Regions from separate parts of the Actinoplanes sichuanensis genome, predicted to be linked through region 1. Evidence: riboswitches for the same ligand, from Rfam matches in the RefSeq annotation. Region 1 holds a riboswitch; each other region holds the start of a gene.
What was found. A riboswitch is a leader RNA that binds a small molecule or an ion and turns the genes downstream of it on or off. The one in region 1 is predicted to bind cobalamin.
Positions count from the first base shown of each region.

Region 2: another riboswitch for cobalamin. It lies ahead of metE (5-methyltetrahydropteroyltriglutamate--homocysteine S-methyltransferase); the one in region 1 lies ahead of cobN (cobaltochelatase subunit CobN).
Region 3: another riboswitch for cobalamin. It lies ahead of Q0Z83_RS26250 (ribonucleoside-diphosphate reductase subunit alpha); the one in region 1 lies ahead of cobN (cobaltochelatase subunit CobN).

Region 1 is NZ_AP028461.1:11,161,753-11,168,308, forward strand. Features, by position in the region: gene Q0Z83_RS51335 (precorrin-2 C(20)-methyltransferase) at 1-609, opposite strand, end outside; gene Q0Z83_RS51340 (precorrin-8X methylmutase) at 928-1,545, opposite strand; gene Q0Z83_RS51345 (precorrin-3B synthase) at 1,549-3,234, opposite strand; cobalamin riboswitch at 3,339-3,464, shown strand; gene cobN (cobaltochelatase subunit CobN) at 3,499-6,556, shown strand, end outside.
Region 2 is NZ_AP028461.1:4,642,309-4,648,864, reverse strand. Features, by position in the region: gene Q0Z83_RS21395 (AraC family transcriptional regulator) at 1-1,371, shown strand, start outside; gene Q0Z83_RS21390 (hypothetical protein) at 1,575-2,321, opposite strand; gene metE (5-methyltetrahydropteroyltriglutamate--homocysteine S-methyltransferase) at 2,562-4,799, opposite strand; cobalamin riboswitch at 4,915-5,123, opposite strand; gene Q0Z83_RS21380 (non-ribosomal peptide synthetase) at 5,268-6,556, shown strand, end outside.
Region 3 is NZ_AP028461.1:5,693,626-5,700,181, forward strand. Features, by position in the region: gene Q0Z83_RS26230 (hypothetical protein) at 1-17, opposite strand, end outside; gene Q0Z83_RS26235 (TetR/AcrR family transcriptional regulator) at 29-646, opposite strand; gene Q0Z83_RS26240 (hypothetical protein) at 761-1,774, shown strand; gene Q0Z83_RS26245 (ribonucleotide-diphosphate reductase subunit beta) at 1,831-2,826, opposite strand; gene Q0Z83_RS26250 (ribonucleoside-diphosphate reductase subunit alpha) at 2,826-5,180, opposite strand; cobalamin riboswitch at 5,306-5,491, opposite strand; gene Q0Z83_RS26255 (DUF4334 domain-containing protein) at 5,644-6,111, shown strand; gene Q0Z83_RS26260 (NAD(P)-dependent alcohol dehydrogenase) at 6,115-6,556, shown strand, end outside.

The sequences.
Region 1 (6,556 bases):
GCCCAGCTTCATCACGGCGGCCGAGTCGGTGGTGGCCAGCCGGGCGGCCAGCTCTTTCGGCTCCAGGGTGCCGGGCAGGACGGTCAGCACCTCGTCCCGCTCCATCAGTGGCCGGCCCAGCACCGCCGAGGCGGCGCTCACCGAGGTCACCCCCGGCACGACCGCGGTCTCGTAGCGTCCGGAGAGCCGCTTGTGCATGTGCATGTAGGAGCCGTAGAAGAACGGGTCACCCTCGGCCAGCACCACCACGTCCCGCCCGGCGTCCAGATGCGCGGCCAGTCGGGCCGCCGACGCGGCGTAGAACTCGTCGATCGCGCCCTGGTAACCGCCCGGATGATCGGTCGTCTCGGTGGTCACCGGGTAGATCAGGGCCTCCTCGATCTGGCCCTCCCGCAGGTAGCCGGCCGCGATCGCCCGAGCGTTGCTGCGCCCGTGCCGTGCCGCGTGGTACGCCACCACGTCGGCCGCACCGATCAGCCGCGCCGCCTTGACCGTCACCAGCTCCGGGTCGCCGGGGCCCAGGCCCACCCCGAAGAGCCGCCCGGTCCGAGCCGTCGCCTGCGAGGGAATCGCCGCTGAGGTGTCGCCGCGGCCTGCGTCGTCAGTCATCGAAGTCCTTGCGTGGGTTCTCCGGCCGTTCAACCAGAAGGGATGTCGATCCGGTTACTCGGCCCTGTTCGGCCTTACTCGACCCGTCGGTCTCGCTGGGCCTGTTCGGTCTTGGTCGGCCTGTTCGGTCTAGCTGGGCAGGTTCGGCCTTACTCGACCTGTCGATCTTGCTGGGCCTGTTCGGTTTTGGTCGGCCTGTTCGGTCTAGCTGGGCCTCTTCGGTCTTGCTGGGCAGGTTCGGCCTTACTCGACCTGTCGATCTTGCTGAGCCTGTTCGGTCTTGCTGGGCCAGTTCGGTCTTGGTCGGCCTGTTCGGTCTTACTCGGCTTCTGAGGCGAGGGCGTTCACCGCGGCCGCGGTGATGGCGCTGCCACCCCGGCGTCCGCGCACGATCAGAAACTCCAGGCCCGACTCGGCCAGCGCCTCCTTGGACTCGGCCGCGCCGATGAACCCGACCGGAATCCCGATCACCGCCGCCGGTCGGGGCGCACCCGCCGTGACCATCTCCAGCAGCCGGAACAAGGCGGTCGGTGCGTTACCGATCGCCACCACGGCGCCGCCCAGTCGGTCACCCCACAGGTCCATGGCGGCCGCACTGCGGGTGTTGCCGATCTCCGCCGCCAACCCGGGAACGGATGGGTCACGTAGCGTGCACACCACGTCGTTGGCGGCCGGCAGTCGGGTCCGGGTGACACCTGAGGCGACCATCTCGGCGTCGCACAGGATCGGCGCGCCATCGAGCAGCGCCTTCCGTGCCGCGGTCACCACCCCTGGGCTGAACCGGACATCCTCCACCAGGTCCACCATTCCGCAGGCGTGGATCATCCGGACCACCACCCGCGACACGTCCTCCGGAAGCCCTGACAGGTCTGCCTCGGCCCGGATCGTGGCGAACGACCGCCGGTAGATCTCCGCGCCGTCACGCACGTACTCCATCGCTCAGGATCCCCTCGCCACCGCTATCGCATCTGCCAGCTCAATCGCCCTTGCCGCGCCCTCCGGCCGCCGCATTCCCGCCGCGCCCGGACCGCGCGCCCCCGCCGTCTCCAGCCCGAGCACCGCAGCCCCCGCACCCGGCCGAGCCGCTTCGGTCGTCTCGGCTGGCCGAGCCGCTTCGGCCGTCTCGCCTGGCCGTTTCGCTCCGGCCGTCTCGGCTGGCCGAGCCGCTCCGGCCGCCTTGCGTGGCCGTTTCGCTCCGGCCGTCTTGTTCGGCCTTTCGGTTCCGGCCGAGCCGTTCGGATCGGTTGCGTCCGGCCGGCCTTCCGCCGTGACCGTGAGCAGTGTGGGAATGCCGATCCTCGGTGGTCGCGGGCTCGAGGTCGATGGTCCGACCGGGCCGGAATCCTCGACCGGGAACCGGCCACCGGGCACCGTCGGCTGACGGACGGTGACCGGGATCTGGACGCCCGGCTCTCCGCCACCGGCCGGACGGTGAGTGATCAGGTAGCCGTCGGCGGTCGCTTCGGCGCGCACGTGTGGGCCCGCCGGGCTGCCGCACGCGCGGTCGCACCCCACCCAATGCACCGGGAGGCCGTTGACGAAACGGGCCGCCGCGGTGGCGTCGGAACGCACGTCGGCCAGAGATTTCGCGCAGCCCGGCCGGCCGGCGCAGGCGGTCACCCCGGACCACGGTGAGCCCGACGCCACGGCCAGACCGGCGGTGGCCAGGCGGTCCGCCCAGGTCTCGGCCGCCGACGGCGTCAGATCGGCCACCACGACCCCGCGCCACGGCGTCACGACCAGCAGGTCGGCGTCTTCCAAAACCCTCAGCGGTACGTCATTGAGCCGACCCAACGGCACCAGCGCGGCCACCGCCGAGAGCCCGTCCGCCTGGGGCACCACGCCGATCAGGTCTCCGGGCTCCGAGGCGTCGACAGGCGTCGCTACCTCGACCGGAACGGGCGGCAGGCCGAGCGCCGCCACCAGCCGCGCCGAGACCCGGGCCGGGCCGTCGGCCAGCTCACGCAGCCGCCATGCCGCCGCCCCGCTGGACCGCTGTGCCTCCCGCTCGGCCAGGAACGCGTGGGCGGCGGCGAGGAGCACGGGCACGACGTCGTCAGGATCGGCTCGCAGCCCGGTGTCATGCCCACCGAGCCGAATCACGAACAGGTCGTCGCCGGACGCCGGCCGGGGTCGCGGAACGACCGCACCGGCCACGGTCGGGCGTGGGGCGGGGCCGGTCGGGACCGCGGCCACGTCGGCGGCCAGCGGGACCTGACCGATGGCGAAGAGGAACTTGCCGGGCAGGGCGGCAAGCGCGGCGTCAGCCTGGAGCGCGAGGTCGAGCCGACCTACGAGAGCGCGGACCGTGGATCCCGATAGCGGGGGCGCCGCGATGTTCCGTACGTTGTCATGGGTCTGAGAAGGCAGCAGGCCCGCCGACCGCAACCGGACCGCCAAGGCCGGCGCATCGCTCTGTCGCAATGCTCTGAGCTGCAGGTTGGCCCGGGAGGTCAGCTCCAGACCGCCGTCGCCGAACTCCTCGGCCAGCTCGCGCAGCGAGCGCAGCTGAGCCCCGGACAGCATCCCCCCGGGCAGCCGCACCCGGGCCAGCATGCCGTCGGCCGCGGCGTGCAGCCGCAGCGCGCCGGGACAGGCGTCGGTGTCCGACCAACGGGGAGTCATGGCCCGGATACTACGGCGGGCCCCCGACAGGAATTCACCTCCGTCGTGCGGTGGGTCGGGAGCGTCACAGCGGCCGTTCCACCTTGACGCGGGACACCGGGGTTCGGAAAGGTTAGGGGCCAACGAGCGGCGACGCCGCGGAGGAAGCCGGTGTGAGTCCGGCGCGGTCCCGCCACTGTCACCAGGGGATTCTCTGGGAGCCAGAAACTCCGGTCGCCGTGATGTCCGTCTACCCGGGGCGCGGACCCCGAGGGGGAGTGCGCTGTGTTCCTGCTGCTGTCGACGTCCGACACCGACCTGCTCAGCGCCCGTGCCAGCGGCTCGGCGTGGCGCCCGGCCAACCCGGCTCGCACCGCTGTCGACGACCTGCCCGCCCTCCTCGACGGGGTCGATCTCGTGGTGGTGCGCATCCTCGGTGGCCGCCGGGCCTGGGAGGAGGGCATCGACGCGCTGCTCGCGAGCGGCCGGCCGGTGGTCGTCCTCGGTGGTGAGCAGGCGCCCGACGCAGACCTGATGAAACTGTCCACGGTGCCGGCCGGTGTCGCCGCGGACGCGCACACCTACCTGGCGCAGGGCGGTGCGGAAAACCTCGCGGCGCTGCACGACTTCCTCTCCGACACGGTGCTGCTGACCGGCAACGGCTTCGCCCCGGCGGTCGAGACCCCACAGTGGGGTGTCCTGCCCAGGCCGGAGAGCACCGGCCGGGAGACGGTCGCGGTGCTCTACTACCGCGCCCACCACATGGCCGGCAACACCGCGTTCGTCGAGGCGCTGTGCCGGGCGATCGAGGCCAAGGGTGGCCGCGCGCTGCCGATCTTCACGGCCTCACTACGGACCGCTCCGCCGGATCTGCTGGCCGAGCTACGCAAGGCGGACGCGCTGGTGGTGACGGTTCTGGCCGCCGGCGGCACCCGTCCGGCCACGGCGAGCGCGGGCGGTGACGACGAGGCGTGGGATGTGGGCGTGCTCGCCGACCTGGACGTGCCGATCCTCCAGGGCCTGTGCCTGACCAGCTCGCGGGCCGCGTGGGAGGCCAGCGACGACGGTCTCTCCCCGCTGGACGCGGCGACGCAGGTGGCGATTCCCGAGTTCGACGGGCGGATCATCACGGTGCCGTTCTCGTTCAAGGAGATCGACGAGGACGGTCTTTCGGTCTACGTCGCCGACCCGGAGCGGGCGCTGCGGGTGGCCGGGATCGCGGTCGCGCACGCCCGGCTGCGGCACGTGCCACCGGCCGAGCGGCGCATCGCATTGATGCTGTCGGCCTACCCGACCAAGCACTCCCGGATCGGCAATGCGGTCGGTCTGGACACTCCGGCGTCGACGGTCGCGTTGATCAAGGCCTTCAAGGAGCGCGGATACCAGGTCGGTTCCTTCGCCGACTACGACGGCGACGGCCTGATCCACACGCTGATCGCCGCCGGTGGCCAGGATCCCGACTGGCTGACCGAGGAGCAGCTCTCGGAGAACAAGGTCCGGATCTCGGGTTCGGCCTACGAGTCCTGGTTCGTGACGCTGCCGGAGGACTTCCGGGAGAGCGTCGTGCAGCACTGGGGGCCGCCCCCCGGCGAGCTGTACACCGACGGCGGCGACATCGTGCTGGCCGCGCTTCGCGACGAGAACATCGTGGTGATGGTGCAGCCGCCGCGCGGTTTCGGTGCCAACCCGGTCGCGATCTACCACGACCCCGACCTGCCGCCGTCGCATCACTACCTGGCAGCGTATCGGTGGCTGGCCGACGAGTTCGGCGCGCACGCCGTCGTGCACGTCGGCAAGCACGGCAACCTGGAGTGGCTGCCCGGCAAGAACGTCGGCATGTCCGCTTCGGACGGCACCGACGCGGCGCTCGGCGACCTGCCGCTGATCTACCCGTTCCTGGTCAACGACCCGGGCGAGGGCACCCAGGCCAAGCGCCGGGCGCACGCCACCCTGGTCGACCACCTGATCCCGCCGATGGCCCGCGCCGAGTCCTACGGTGACATCGCCCGGCTGGAGCAGCTTCTCGACGAGCACGCCAACATCGCGGCTCTCGACCCGGCGAAGCTACCGGCGATCCGCGCGCAGATCTGGACCCTGATCCAGGCCGCCAAGATGGACCACGACCTCGGCCAGGCCAATCGGCCTGACGACGAGGAGTTCGACGACTTCATCATGCACATCGACGGATGGCTGTGTGAGGTCAAGGACGTCCAGATCCGCGACGGGCTACACGTGCTCGGTGCGGCCCCGACCGGCGAGGCGCGGATCAATCTGGTGCTGGCCATGCTGCGGGCCAGGCAGATGTGGGCGGGCAAGGTGGCGGCCCTGCCGGGTCTGCGGGAGGCGCTGGGCCTGACCGAGGACGCGTCCACCGCGGAGACCGATCGGGTGGAGGCGGAAGCCCGCGAGTTGATCACGAAGATGGAAGAGGCCGGCTGGCCGACGGCCATTCCCGATATCTCCGACAATCAAGACGTGGTGCGTGTCCTGGAGTTCGCCGCCACCGAGGTGGTGCCCCGGCTCGCCAAGACCACCGACGAGCTCACCCACGTCCTGCACGCGCTCGACGGCGGTTACGTCCCGGCCGGTCCCAGCGGCTCCCCGCTGCGCGGCCTGATCAATGTGCTGCCCACCGGCCGTAACTTCTACTCGGTCGACCCGAAGGCGATCCCCAGCCAGCTCGCCTGGGAGACCGGCCAGGCGATGGCCGAGTCGCTGCTCGACCGCTACCGCGCCGACCACGGCGAGTGGCCCCGCTCGGTCGGCCTCTCCGCCTGGGGGACCAGCGCCATGCGGACCGCGGGCGACGACATCGCCGAGATTCTGGCCCTGATCGGGGTCCGCCCGATCTGGGACCCGGCGTCCCGGCGCGTCACCGGGCTGGAGCCGATCACAGCCGAGGAACTGGGCCGTCCTCGCATCGACGTGACGGTCCGCATCTCGGGCTTCTTCCGGGACGCGTTCCCGCACGTGGTGGCGCTGCTCGACGACGCCTTCAAGCTGATCGCCGAGCTCGACGAGCCGGACAACTACGTCCGCGAGCACGCGCTGCGCGACCAGAGTGAGCACGGCGACTGGCGACGGGCGCGGACGCGGATCTTCGGGTCCCGCCCCGGGGCGTACGGTGCCGGCATCCTGCCTCTGATGGACAGCCGGAACTGGCGGGACGACGCCGACCTGGCCGAGGTGTATGCGGTGTGGGGCGGGTTCGCCTACGGCCGTGACCTGGACGGGGTTCCGGCCCGCGGGGACATGGAGAACGCCTACCGGCGGATCGACGTGGCCGCGAAGAACATCGACACCCGCGAGCACGACATCATCGACTCGGACGACTACTTCCAGT
Region 2 (6,556 bases), 5.6 Mb from region 1:
TGGACGATCGTCACCGAGCCGGGCACGGTCGCCTTCCCGCTGCTGACCCATCCCACCGTCGCGGCCGAGGCCCTGTCCGAGCCGAGGCGGTTCGTGGTCCCCGACGGCTGGCAGGACCGGCTGATCCAGAACTTCAACCTCACGGTCACGCCACTGGCCGGCCACGGATACTCCCAGGACGCGCTCGCCGATCTGCTGCGCCGACCCGGATCGCGCCCTCCGGAACCGGTGAGGGCCGCCCGGCCGGTCATGCCGAGAGCCCGCGGAGCCCGGGAGGTCGCCGCCGAACTGCTCCGCAATCCCGCGCTCGACCTCACCGTCGCGCAATGGGCGCAAAAGGTGCTGTCCAGCCCGCGCACCCTACTCCGCGACTTCCGCGCCGACACCGGCCTGACCTTCGAACAGTGGCGGCTGCACTGCCGGCTGAACGCCGCCGTCGAGTACCTCGCCGCCGGCCACAGCGCCGACCGGGTCGCGACACGCGTGGGCTTCGCCAGCCTCAACGGCTTCACTCGCGCCTTCAAACAGCAGTTCCGGCAGACCCCGCACGAGTTCGGCCGGACCATCGCCACCCGGCCCGCCGCGAGTGGGCCGGCACACCGGACCGACGACCTGCTGCGCATCATGCGCGCGGCGGACACCCCCGCCGTGCCCGAAGCACTGCCCGCGGCTCGCACCCCACTGCACACCAACCACGTCCACGTGCTCATCTGGACGTACCGCGGCAGCGGATACGTCGACCTCGGCGAACACCGCTACCAGCAGGAACGGGGTGTCGCCACCTGGATTCCGGCCGGCTTCGAACACACCGCCGGGGTCCGCGAGAACTCGATCTCGCTGCCCCTCGGCAACGCCGGCACCGGAGACCTGCAGCTGACCGAGCCGCTACAGGCCCAGTTCTCGCCCGCCTGGGACGACTACCTGATGTTCTGCTCGATCAGCGCCCGCACCCCGGTGCGCCCGGCCGACTACGACCCCGCCCACGTCGTCGACCTGTTCACCGAGCAGGTCGCCGCACAGCGGGCGCTGTCGGTGCCGATGCCGACCGACTCCCGGGCGCGGGCGGCGGCCATGGGCTACCTGCGCAGCATCGGCACGTCCGGCGGGTCGGGACTCGACGTGCCCGCCGAGACCCACCGCGCCTTCCGTGAACAGGCCGGCATGAGCTTCGCCCGCTGGCGCTACGCCGCCCGCATGCGCATCGCCCGCGACCTGCTCGCCGGCGGCGCCAAACCCAGCGCCGTCGCCCGCCGGGTCGGCTACGCCCACCTGTCGACCTTCAGCGCCGCCTTCACCCGCTTCCACGACCTCTCACCCCGCGACTACGCAGCCCGCGAGTCCGACCGCCGGGACGGTCACCCGTCCACATGACGGCGACGCCTTCGTACGGCCGTCGTGGTGAGGGTGGCCGCGGGGGCGGCTGCGCGGCTACGAACGCGACGAGGTCCGCGGTCCATGCCTCCTAGAGTCTGTGATCTTCGGCCTGTGTGCCGTACGCGGCCACCTCGAGCCCGGAACGTCGGTGGCACCGCGGGAACCGCTCGCTCTGGCCGACGACGACGTGGCGGACACCGCTACGCCGCTCGATCGGCCAGGAAACGCCGATACAACCCGAGTGCCGTATCGCGCCGGCCGTAGCCGGATCCGTTGAGCCCCAGACTCGTCCCGCACAGCGCGGCCACGACTGCCGCGTTGTCGACAGTCACCAGGTCATCCGGCGGGTCCGCCCGGAGCATGCGGTCCCAGACGGCTTCGTAGCGTTTCCGGTGTTGCTCGAGCCATGACAACGACCAGCCGGGGAAGTCCTGCCCGGTGTCGTAGATGCCGCCTTCGAGATTGACCGTGAGGATCGTCCCCGCGTCCGCGCCGTGTAGCACGATGCGCGCGTGATGGCCGCATCCGTCGTCGGCGATCCGCCAGGTGCCGTTCAGCAGCGTCTCCAGCAGTGCTTCGTCGTCCACTTCGAAGTAGCCGTCGGCATCGACGTCGACGCCTTCCGAGGCCAACCGGCGATGTACTGCGGCCATGCCGGGGAAAGGCCGGCGCAGACGGGTGCGCTCGGTGGCGGACAGGTGCGACGGAAACGTTCTGATGCCGAACAGGGGACCGGCGCCGCCGTTGCCGTACGCGGTGAGGTAGGTGCGGTAACCCGCCGGAAGGCGGTAGCCGAGGTCCTGTTCCAGGGTTGCGACCGGTTGCTCGCCCAGCGGCGGTCGGACCTGCCAGTGGTGGCGCTCGGCTCCGAAGACGTCGCGACCCCGGTCAAGCCGACGGAGGACCTCGACGTGCTCGAGGAACGGCGTCAGTCGGGGATCGTCCACCGGTACGGTCCTCTCTCGGTGTCCCCGCAACCCGTCGGTCGCCGTCGAGGGCCCGACCATTGTGACCCTTCGAGGTCGTGAAGTGTCAGCGGGCGCTCTCTCCCGCGCGACCCTACGGCTGCCCGGCCGGGCGGGCCGACTTCGGCGTCGGCGTCGTCCTGCTCGCCGCCGCCGAAGCCGCCCGTCTCTCCTGACCGGTGGTGGTTCGACACCCTCGGTCCATTGGTAAGCCGAGGAAGGTCAGCTGCCGCGAACCTCGGCGGCGGCCGCGACCAGGTGCCGCAGGGACGCCTCGGTCTCCGGATATCCGCGGGTCTTCAGGCCGCAGTCGGGGTTGACCCACAACCGGCGGGCCGGGACGGCGGCGACGGCGTTACGCAACGCGGTCACCACCTCGTCGTGCGACGGCACGCGCGGGGAGTGGATGTCCCACACACCGGGGCCGACGCCGCGGCTGTAGCCGATGGCGGCCAGGTCGCCGAGGACCTCCATCTTCGAACGGGACGCCTCGATGCTGGTGACGTCGGCGTCGAGTTCGTCGATCGCGGTGATCACGTCCCCGAACTCCGAATAGCACAGGTGGGTGTGGATCTGCGTCTCGTCGGCGACACCGCTGGTGGCCAGCCGGAACGCGCCGACCGCCCATTGCAGGTAGGACTCCTGATCGGCGTGGCGCAGCGGCAGCGTCTCGCGCAGAGCGGGCTCGTCGACCTGGATCACCCGGATCCCGGCCGCCTCCAGGTCGACGGTCTCGTCCCGCAACGCCAGCGCCACCTGGTCGGCGGTGTCACTCAGCGGCTGGTCGGTGCGCACGAACGACCACGCCAGAATGGTGACCGGCCCGGTGAGCATGCCCTTGACCGGCTTGGCCGTCAGCGACTGGGCGTACCCCGACCACTCGACGGTCATCGGCGCCTTGCGGGCCACGTCTCCGTAGATGATCGGCGGCCGCACGCACCGGGAGCCGTACGACTGGACCCAGCCGTGGTCGGTCGCTGCGAACCCGTCGAGCTGCTCGCCGAAGTACTGGACCATGTCGTTGCGTTCCGGCTCGCCGTGCACCAGCACGTCCAGCCCCAGCTGTTCCTGCAGGCGGATGACGTGTTCGACCTCGGCCCGCATCCGCGCCGTGTAACCGTCGGCGTCCAGCCGGCCGGCCCGCAGTTCGGCGCGGGCCTTGCGCAGCTCGGCTGTCTGCGGGAACGACCCGATGGTCGTGGTCGGCAACTCCGGCAGGTTCAGGTGCGCCTGCTGGAGGGCGGCCCGTTCCACAAAGGGTGCACGTCGCCGCGCGGCGGGGGAGAGGGCGGCCAGGCGGGTGCGCACGTCACCGTTGCGCCATACGTGCGGACCGCCGGGCAGCGGTACGGGCACATGCGCCGTTCCATCGCGCAGCGCCTTGCCGAGCAGCACCACCTCGTCGACCTTCTGCCGGGCGAACGCCAGCCGTTCGAACAGTTCCGGCGCCAGCCGGGTCTCCACTGACAGGTCGACCGGCACGTGCAGCAGCGAACAGGAGGTGGACACGGCCACATGGTCGGCCAGAGCGGTGACGGTCGCGCCGTTGGTGATCGCGGCCCGCAGGTCGGTGCGCCAGATGTTGTGCCCGTCGACGAGCCCGGCCACGATGATCCGCCCGGCGAGTGGCCCGGAGGCGGCGAGCTTGCGCAGGTTACCGGGCCCGGCGACCAGGTCCAGGCCGATCGCCTCGACCGGGGTGTCGAGCAGAGCGCTCAGGGCGCCACGGATCTCCCCGAAATAGGTGGCCACGAAGATGCGGGGCCGGTTGGCCAGCTCCCCGAGCCGGGTGTAAGCGCGGCGAAGCCCTTCGACCTCGGCCGGAGTGCGGTCGGCCACATACGCCGGCTCGTCGAGCTGCACCCAGCCCACGCCTGCGTCGGCGAGCGCGTTGAGGATCCGCGCGTACGCGTCGACCAGGTCGTCGAGGCGCGCGAACGGGTCTGCGCCCTTGGCCAGTAGCAGGAACGTCGCCGGACCGACCAGCACCGGACGCGTCTCGATACCCAGGGCGCGCGCTTCGGCGTACTCGGAGAGGGCCTTGGTGGGGTTGGCTTTGAAGACCGTGTCCGCGTCGATCTCCGGAACCAGGTAGTGGTAGTTCGTCGCGAACCACTTGGTCAGTTCCAGCGCGGGTTCGGCGTCCACGCCGCGTGCCATCGCGAAGTAGGTGTCCAGGCCGGACAGGCCGAGCCGGGCGAACCGGGCCGGGATCGCGCCGACCGCGACCGCGGTGTCCAGGACATGGTCGTAGTAGGAGAACGTGTTCGACGGGATCGAGTCGAGGCGGGCGTTGCGCAGCTGCTGCCACACCTCGGCCCGCAGCCCGGCGGCGGTCTTCTCGAGGTCGTCGGCGTCGATGGTGCCGGCCCAGTAGGCCTCGACGGCCTTCTTCAGTTCCCGGTTGGTGCCGATGCGCGGATAGCCGAGCACGGTGCTCTGCCCGAAGGTGTTACTCACCAGGGATTTCCTTCCCTCGAAGTGCCCGGCGGGCACGTGAGGGTCAGGGGAAGACGCGGCCGAGGGCCGGCTTCCGCCCTGGTCCTCCCGAGAGACCGCCGGCGGCGCCCACCGGACGACGGGCGCAGTGTTGGCAGGTCTTCGGACTCGCGGGCACGGCGTCACGCCTCCTACCGGCCGTCGCTTCCCAGACCCTGCGGTCCAGTGCTTGATGACGGCTTTCGTTCCCACTCACCGCTGCGGGGCAGTCCCGGTCTCGCACCGGGTTCCCTCTTACGACACCCCGCCTGGCTGACGGGGTGAACCAGCACCGCCCGCCATCCTAGCCGTGCCGCGGACCCGTTCTGCAAGGCGTTGCAAGGTTAGCCTAACCTTCATTAGGGTTGTGGCGATCGTTGCTTCGGTTGGCTCGGTCTGGTCTCAAGAGAAGTGGGTGTGCTTCCGTTGACGGCTTCTGATCGTGTGGAGTTGACCGCGAGTCAGCGTGGTAACTGGGTGGCTCGGCGGCTTGCGCCGGAGCCCTCGGTGTTTCGTGCCGGTCAGTTGTTGTGGTTGGACGGTGTGGTCGATCCGGCCGTTTTCGTGGCGTCGGTGGGTGCTGTTTTCGCGGAGACCGACGCGCTGCGAGTGCGTTTCGGTGACGTCGGCGGTGTTCCCTTTCAGTACGTGGACACCGGTTCGACTCTGTCGACCGAGGTCGTCGACGTGGGTCATGGCGATGACCGGATTCGGGTGCTGGCCCGTGAGCAGTTGGCCGGGCCGTCGGTTGCGGGGGAGCCGGCGACGTCTTCGACCCTTGTGCGTCGGGAGAACGGCACGTGGGCGTGGATCCTGATCACCGATATCCTGCTCGTCGACGGTTACAGCATTTCTCTTTTCATTCGCCGTGTCGCCGAGGTCTACACCGCGCAGCGGGCCGGGGATACGGTCCCGGATCGCTGGTTCGGGGCCCTGAAAAACGTCACCGACGGTGAGGATCCCGGCGAGTCCGGGGTCGCGTATTGGGATGGCGTCCTCGGTGTCGGGTCGGCCGGCCGTGAGACTGTGGAGGAGTTGTCAGGGGTCTTCGTATCGGCGAGTCGGCCGGTTGTCGTCCCGCTTCCCGAAGACGCCTATGCGCGGGTTCAGCAGTTCGCCCGTGCGGCGCGGGTGTCGTGGACTGATTCCCTGATCGCGTTGTGGGGTGTGTACACCGCGCTGGTCGAGGGTCGTGACTGCGTGGCGGTCCGGGTTCCGCTGATGTTGCGTGACGACCGGGAGTCGTTGCGGACACCGAGCGCGCGCTCGCGGGCGATCCCGGTCGTCACCGAGATCAGCCCCTATCGGACCTTCGAGGATGTGCTTGCGGTCGTCGCAGGCCAATTGAAGGATTCCCGGCGGCACACGACTGTCGAGGATCACCAGCTCGCCCGTTTGTGGCCGAGCGGTCAAGGGTCCTATCTGGGCCTCCCGACGATCAATATCCGGCTTTTCGAATCGACGCCGCGGCTTGGCGATGTCGTCGCGATTCCTGAAACGATCAGTACCGGACCGGTCGGATCACTCGACCTCGCGGTCTACCGCGATCCGGACTCCGGGATCCGGCTGGAGTTGTCCACGGGCTCGGCCACGGGTGATCCGGTGCGGCATGCCGAGCAGTTCAGTCGTTTCCTCGGCGCGGTTCTCGACGGGGCGTCGGGTCTGACCCTGCACCGGCTGGCATCTGATGTCGACGGTCCGGACCCGTCGTGGGTGCGGGGCGAGTCGCTGGATGTGGC
Region 3 (6,556 bases), 5.5 Mb from region 1:
CCGTCGACGTCGAGCAACCAGACAGGTATCACGAGTGCGGCTTTCCCGAGAGCAGTGCGTCGATTCCGGCCACATAGTAGGGCGCGTCGGTCTCCGGTAGGAGCAGTCGCTGCAGGATGTACCCCTGTACGAGACTGAGCATGGCCGCTCCGACCTGGTCCGGGTTCGCCGAATCGGGCAGGTTTCCGGCCGCCTGCCAACGCCGGGCCACCTCGGCACAGTGCCCGCGCAGCCGGACCACGACGTGCGAGACGCGGGCGAGCACGTCCGGATTACGAAGAGCTTCAGCCCACACCTGTACGGCCAGACGTGTCATGTCGACCCCGATGACCGAATCCTCGATGAACCGTTCGGTGACGGCCTCGACCATGGCGGTCGTCACCTCGGCCGGTGACGGCACCGCGTCTCTCGCGAGCAGTTCGCCGAACACCTCGTCAGCGGTCGACATGGCCAGCCCGGCGACCGCTCCGATCAGCTCCTCCTTGCTGCGGAAGTAGCTGTACACGGCGCCGGCCGACAGCCCCGACTCGGCGATGATCCCGGCCATCGAGGTGGCATGGAATCCGTTGTCGGCGAAGAGCCGGGCGGCAGCCGCGAGGATCTCGGCTCGGCGTTCGGCGCGGTGTGTCTCGGTGACGCGTGGCATGCGTCCCAAGTTAAAACGAACGATCGTTCTTGACAAACGCCGCCACCTCGAGGACTCTCAAAAACGAACAACCGTTCTCTTACGCAGGTACGAACAATGCGCGAAGGAGTCGACATGACCAGCGACAAACCGTCGTCCTGGCCGCAGGTAGCCGCGACGGTCGGGCTGCTCACGGTCATCATCAGCGTGCTGCTCACGGCCTTCGCCTGGCCGGCGGTCAGGTCCACGGTGCACGACATCCCGATCGCCGTGGCCGGTCCCGCTCCGGCGGTCCAGCAGGTCACCGCCGCCCTCGAACAGCGCCTGCCGGACGCCTTCGAGATCACCGCGGTCGACACCACGGCAGCGGCCGAGGAGCTGATCCGTGACCGGGAGGCGTACGGCGCCATCGATTTGACCAGCGGGAAGCCTCAGGTGATCACGGCGTCCGCGGCCAGCGCTCCGGTCTCGCAGACCCTGACCGCGCTGGCCGCCGGTCTGGCCCAGGGTGAGTCACCGGCGGTCGCGGCCCGCGACCTGGTGCCGCTGCCCGCCGACGACCCGCGCGGCGCCGGCCTGGCCGCCGGGGCCCTCCCCCTGGTGATCGGCGGGATCATGGCCGCCGCCCTGCTCACCGCCCGCCTCCGCGGTACCGCTCAGCGGGTGACCGGCGCGCTGGCCTTCGCGGTCGCCGGTGGCTTGGCGATGGCCGCGATCCTGCAGTTCTGGCTGGGTTCGCTCAACGGCGACTACCTCGCCAACGCGGGCGCGATCGCATTGAGTATCGGCGCCACCGCGCTCACCCTGCTCGGCCTGGAATCGCTGCTCGGTGCGGCCGGGCTGGGCCTCGGCGCGGCCACGATGATGCTGGTCGGCAACCCGCTGTCGGGCGTGTCGTCAGCCCCGCAGATGCTGCCCGGCTGGTCCGGCGAGCTCGGCCAGCTGCTGCCGCCGGGCGCGGGTGGTTCGCTGCTGCGCTCGACCGCCTTTTTCGACGGCGCCGCCGCGACCCATCCGATCGTCGTCCTGTCCGGCTGGCTCGTCTTCGGCGCGCTGCTCTGCCTGGCCAGCGCGTTGCGTTCCGGCCGCCGGTCGGCTCCGGCAGCCGCCGAGCCGACCACGCGGCCGTCCGAGGCGGTCACGGTCTGAGAAGCAGTCCGGCAAGCGGCCGCCTCCGGAAAACCGAGGGCGGCCGCTGATCGTTTCTAGAAATCGTCGTCGAAGGAGACGCTTCCGGAGACCCCCACCTGGTACGCCGAAACGCGCCGCTCGAAGAAGTTGGACAACTCCTGAACGTCCTGCAGCTCCATGAACGCGAACGGGTTGGAACTGCCGTAAACGGGGTCGATACCGAGCGCCGCGAGCCGCCGGTCGGCGACGTGTTGGAGGTATTCGCGCATGTCGGCCAGGGACAGCCCGCTCACCCCCTGTTCGAGCAGATCCGCGGCGAACTGGACCTCGCACTCGACGGCTTCGGCGAGCATGTCACGGACCTGCTGTTCCATTCCGGCGTCGAACAGGTCGGGCTCCTCGGCCCGCACCTGGTCGACCACGTCGAAAGCGAACGCCATGTGCATGCTCTCGTCGCGAAACACCCAGTTGGTGCCGGACGCCAGCCCCTGCAGAACGCCGCGCGAGCGCAGGAAGTAGACGTACGCGAAAGCGCCGTAGAAGAACAGCCCCTCGATACAGGCGGCGAAGCAGATCACGTTGAGCAGGAAGGCCCGCCGATGCTCGCGGGTCTCCAGTTTCCGCAAGTCGAAGACCGAGTCGATCCATTTGAAGCAGAACTCGGCCTTGCGCGCGATCGACGGGATGTTCTCGACCGCGGCGAACGCCTCGAACCGTTCCTGCTCGTCGGGCACATAGGTGTCGAGCAGGTTCAGATAGAACTGGACGTGCACGGCCTCCTCGAACAGCTGCCGCGACAGATAGAGCCGGCCCTCCGGCGAGTTGACGTGCTGATACAGGTTGAGCACCAGGTTGTTGGCGACGATCGTGTCGCCGGTGGCGAAGAACGCGACCAGCCGTGAGACGAGATGTTTCTCGGCAGCACTGAGGCGAGCCAGGTCGGCGAGGTCGGAGTGCAGATCGACCTCCTCGACGGTCCAGGTGTTCTTGATGGCGTCCTTGAACCTGTCGAAGAAGTGCGGGTACTTCATCGGTCGCAGGGTCAGGTCCATTCCGGGGTCGAGCAGCATTACTGGCAGGCCTCACATGATTCGGGGTTTTCCAGGGAGCAGGCTTCGGCGGGGGTCAGCGCCGGGATCACCGAGACGGTCGCCTGCTGGATCCGGGTCGCCGGGCGGGAACGCAGGTAGTAGGTGGTCTTGAGACCGGCCTTCCATGCGTAGAGGTACATCGACGACAGTTTGTTGATGGTCGGCGCGGCCATGAACAGGTTCAGTGACTGCGACTGGTCGATGAACGGCGCCCGGGCGGCGGCGAGTTCGATGAGCGACTTCTGCGGCAGTTCCCACGCCGTCCGGAACAGTTCCCGCACATCGGCCGGGAGTTCGGTGATGCCCTGCACGGAACCTTCGGCCCGCTTGATCTGCTCCCGAATGGCGGCGGTCCACAGTCCGCGGGACTTCAACTCCCGTACCAGATAGGTGTTGATCTGCAGGAACTCGCCGGACATCGTCTCCCGTTTGAACAGGTTGGAGACCTGCGGCTCGATGCATTCGTAGGCGCCGGCGATCGACGCGATCGTCGCCGTCGGCGCGATCGCGATCAGCAGCGAATTGCGCAGCCCGTGCTCGGCGATCCGGGCGTGCAGGTCCTCCCAGCGCGAAACCTGCGACACCTCGGCACCCCAGAGCGAAGGGTGCAATCGCCCCTTGGCGGCACGCGTCTCGGCGTAGGCCGGATGCGCGCCGAACCGCGCGGCCAGATCGGCCGACGTCTCCAGAGCGGTCAGGAAGATCTCCTCCTGAACGCGGGTGGAGAGCGAACGCGCTTCGTCGGAGTCGAACGGCAGCCGCAACGTGAAGAACGCGTCCTGAAGACCCATCAGCCCGAGCCCGACCGGACGCCAGCGCGGATTCGACGCAGCGGCCTGCGGCGACGGGTAATAGTTGATGTCGATGACCCGGTCCAGGTGGACGACGGCCGTCCGGACGGTTTCCCGCAATCTCTCCCAGTCGACACCGTCGACGGTGACATGTGCATCGAGATTGATCGACCCGAGATTGCATACCGCCGTCTCGTCGTCGTTGTTGACCTCGAGGATCTCGGTGCACAGGTTGGACAGGTGGATCGTGTTGCCCGGCTCCCCGGTCTGGTTGGACAGCGCGTTCGACCGATCCTTGAACGTCATCCACCCGTTGCCGGTCTGTGCGAGGGTGCGCATCATCCGCCCGTACAGATCCCGGGCTTTGACGGTTTTGACGGCCTTCTTCTCGGCCGCACGGTAGGCCTCGGTGAACGCCTCGCCGAACACATCGGGCAGCTCCGGGGCGTCGGACGGGTCGATCAGCGACCATTCCTCGTCGGCCTCGACCCGGCGCATGAACTCGTCCGGGATCCAGTTGGCCAGATTGAGGTTGTGGGTGCGCCGGGATTCCTCGCCGGTGTTGTCGCGCAGTTCCAGGAACTCCTCGACGTCCGGGTGCCACGGCTCCAGATAGATACACGCCGCGCCCTTGCGCCGGCCGCCCTGATTGACCGCCGCCACCCCGGCGTCGAGGGTCTTCAGGAACGGGACGATGCCGTTCGACCGGCCGTTCGTGCCGCGAATCAGCGCGCCCCGGCCGCGGATCCGCGACCACGCGATCCCGATACCGCCGGAGAATTTCGACAGCTTCGCGACCTGGTGGTACCGCTCGTAGATGGAGTCGAGTTCGTCCTTCGGCGAGTCGACCAGGAAACACGACGACATCTGGGTGTGCCGGGTCCCCGAGTTGAACAGGGTCGGCGAGCTGGGCAGATAGGCCAGCGACGACATCAGCCGATAGAACCCGATCGCCTCCCGCGCGTCCTTCGACAGGCCGCAGGCGACTCGCAACAGCCAATACTGTGGCGTCTCCACCACCAGCCGCTCATGCGGATGGCGCAGCAGATAGCGGTCGGCGACCGTGCGCAGCCCGAAATACTCGAACCGCAGATCACCGTCGGCGTCCACGGCGTCGTCGAGTTTCCGGGCATTGGCGGCCACGAATGCGGCGGTCTCGTCCCCGATCAGACCGAGGCCGTGCGCGTACCGGATCGACTGGCTGAAACTCGCCACGCCCTGGAGGCGGACCTCCTTGTCGACGTACGCGGCGAGCAGCCGAGCCGCCAGCTTCGAATACTGCGGCTCCTCGCCGATCAGCTCAGCGGCCGTCTGGATCGAGAGTTTGTCGAGCTCAGCGGTGGTCGCTCCGTCGTACAACCCGCTGATGGTCTTTGTCGCCACGCGCAGCGGGTCGACCTCGCCGAGGTCGGCGACCCACAACTCGACCGCCTTGACGATCTTGTTGACGTCGACCGGCTCCAGGTCGCCGTTTCGTTTGCGCACCTGCATCACGTGCCGTCGCTGCTCCGGCACGCCCGCTTTCTGCGGCGTGAGTGTCATGCCCTCTCCTCGCGAGCTGGGCGCGCGGGGGCAGACACCAACGGTCCCCGGGCATGCGGGGACGCTTCGGCGTCGGCCGTCCCACGCGGCCTTCGACCGCCGCACACCACGGTGGCGTGCGGCGCGCTGGCAGGTCTTCGGACTCGTGGGCGTCCAGCTCGGTCCTACCGGCCGTCGCTTCCCAGGCTTCTTCGCGATGCCCAGTGCTTGATGACGACTTTCGTTCCCACTCACCGCTGCGGGGCAGTCCCGGATTTGCACCGGGTTCCCTTGTTGCCTCGGGCAGGCCTGTGCGACCTGTCCGAACCAGCTGCGTGGGCCACCATATATGGGCGACATCCGAATTTCCTAACCCAACATGGTGTGTTGACCATGTCACTCCCCGGCGGTACCGCAATCGCCCCGTAGCGCCCGCGACGACCGCCGCCCTATATTGGCGGGACGCCAATAAGAGGGGTGGGACATGGACGCCGCAACCGCTCGCAGCCGCATCGCCGACATCCGCGCCGATGCCGGAAAGACCACCATCGATGAACTCGACGCCCTCTGGGCCGCCCTGCCGACAGTCCGCCCCGAAGAGATCCTCGGCCAATGGCGGGGCAGCGAATTCGTGAGCGGACACCGTTTCGAGGGTTATCTTCCAAAGATCCGGTGGTACGGCAAACGCTTCACCTCACTCACCGAAGTCGCGCCACTGGTCTGCCGCGACGACGACGGCGACCTGTTCGACGACGAGGAACGCGCCAAGGGCGGCGCCGGCCTGTGGACCGTCGAGTTCCGTGGCGAGGCGACCGCGACCATGGTCTACGACGGACAACCGGTCCTCGACCACTTCAAACGCGTCGACGACGACACCCTGCTCGGCGTGATGAACGGCAAGGGCGTGCTCGACGCCGGCCGGCACTACTACTTCGTCCTCGAACGGGACTGACCGGTGCGCATCCGGGCGGCACTCGTCGAAACGGCCGGCGGACCCTTCACCCTCCGTGACCTCGACCTCGAACCGCCGCGCGCCGACGAGGTGCTGATCCGGGTCACCGCGGCCGGCATCTGCCACACCGACCTCAGCATGCGGCGACGCTGGCCGGCCCGGATCTCCCCGATGGTCTTCGGCCACGAGGGCGCCGGCGTCGTCGAAGCGGTCGGCGACGCGGTCACCACGGTCACCGTCGGCGACACGGTTGCGGTGAGTTACCGCAGTTGCGGGCAGTGCGAACTGTGCCGGGCCGGCCATCCGGCGTACTGCCTGCTCAGCGATCTCAACATGCGCGGCACGCGCGCCGACGGCAGCACACCGCTGACCAGCGGCGAAGACAAAGTCTTCGGCAACTTCTTCGGCCAGTCCAGCTTTGCGACACATCTGCTGGCCTATCAAA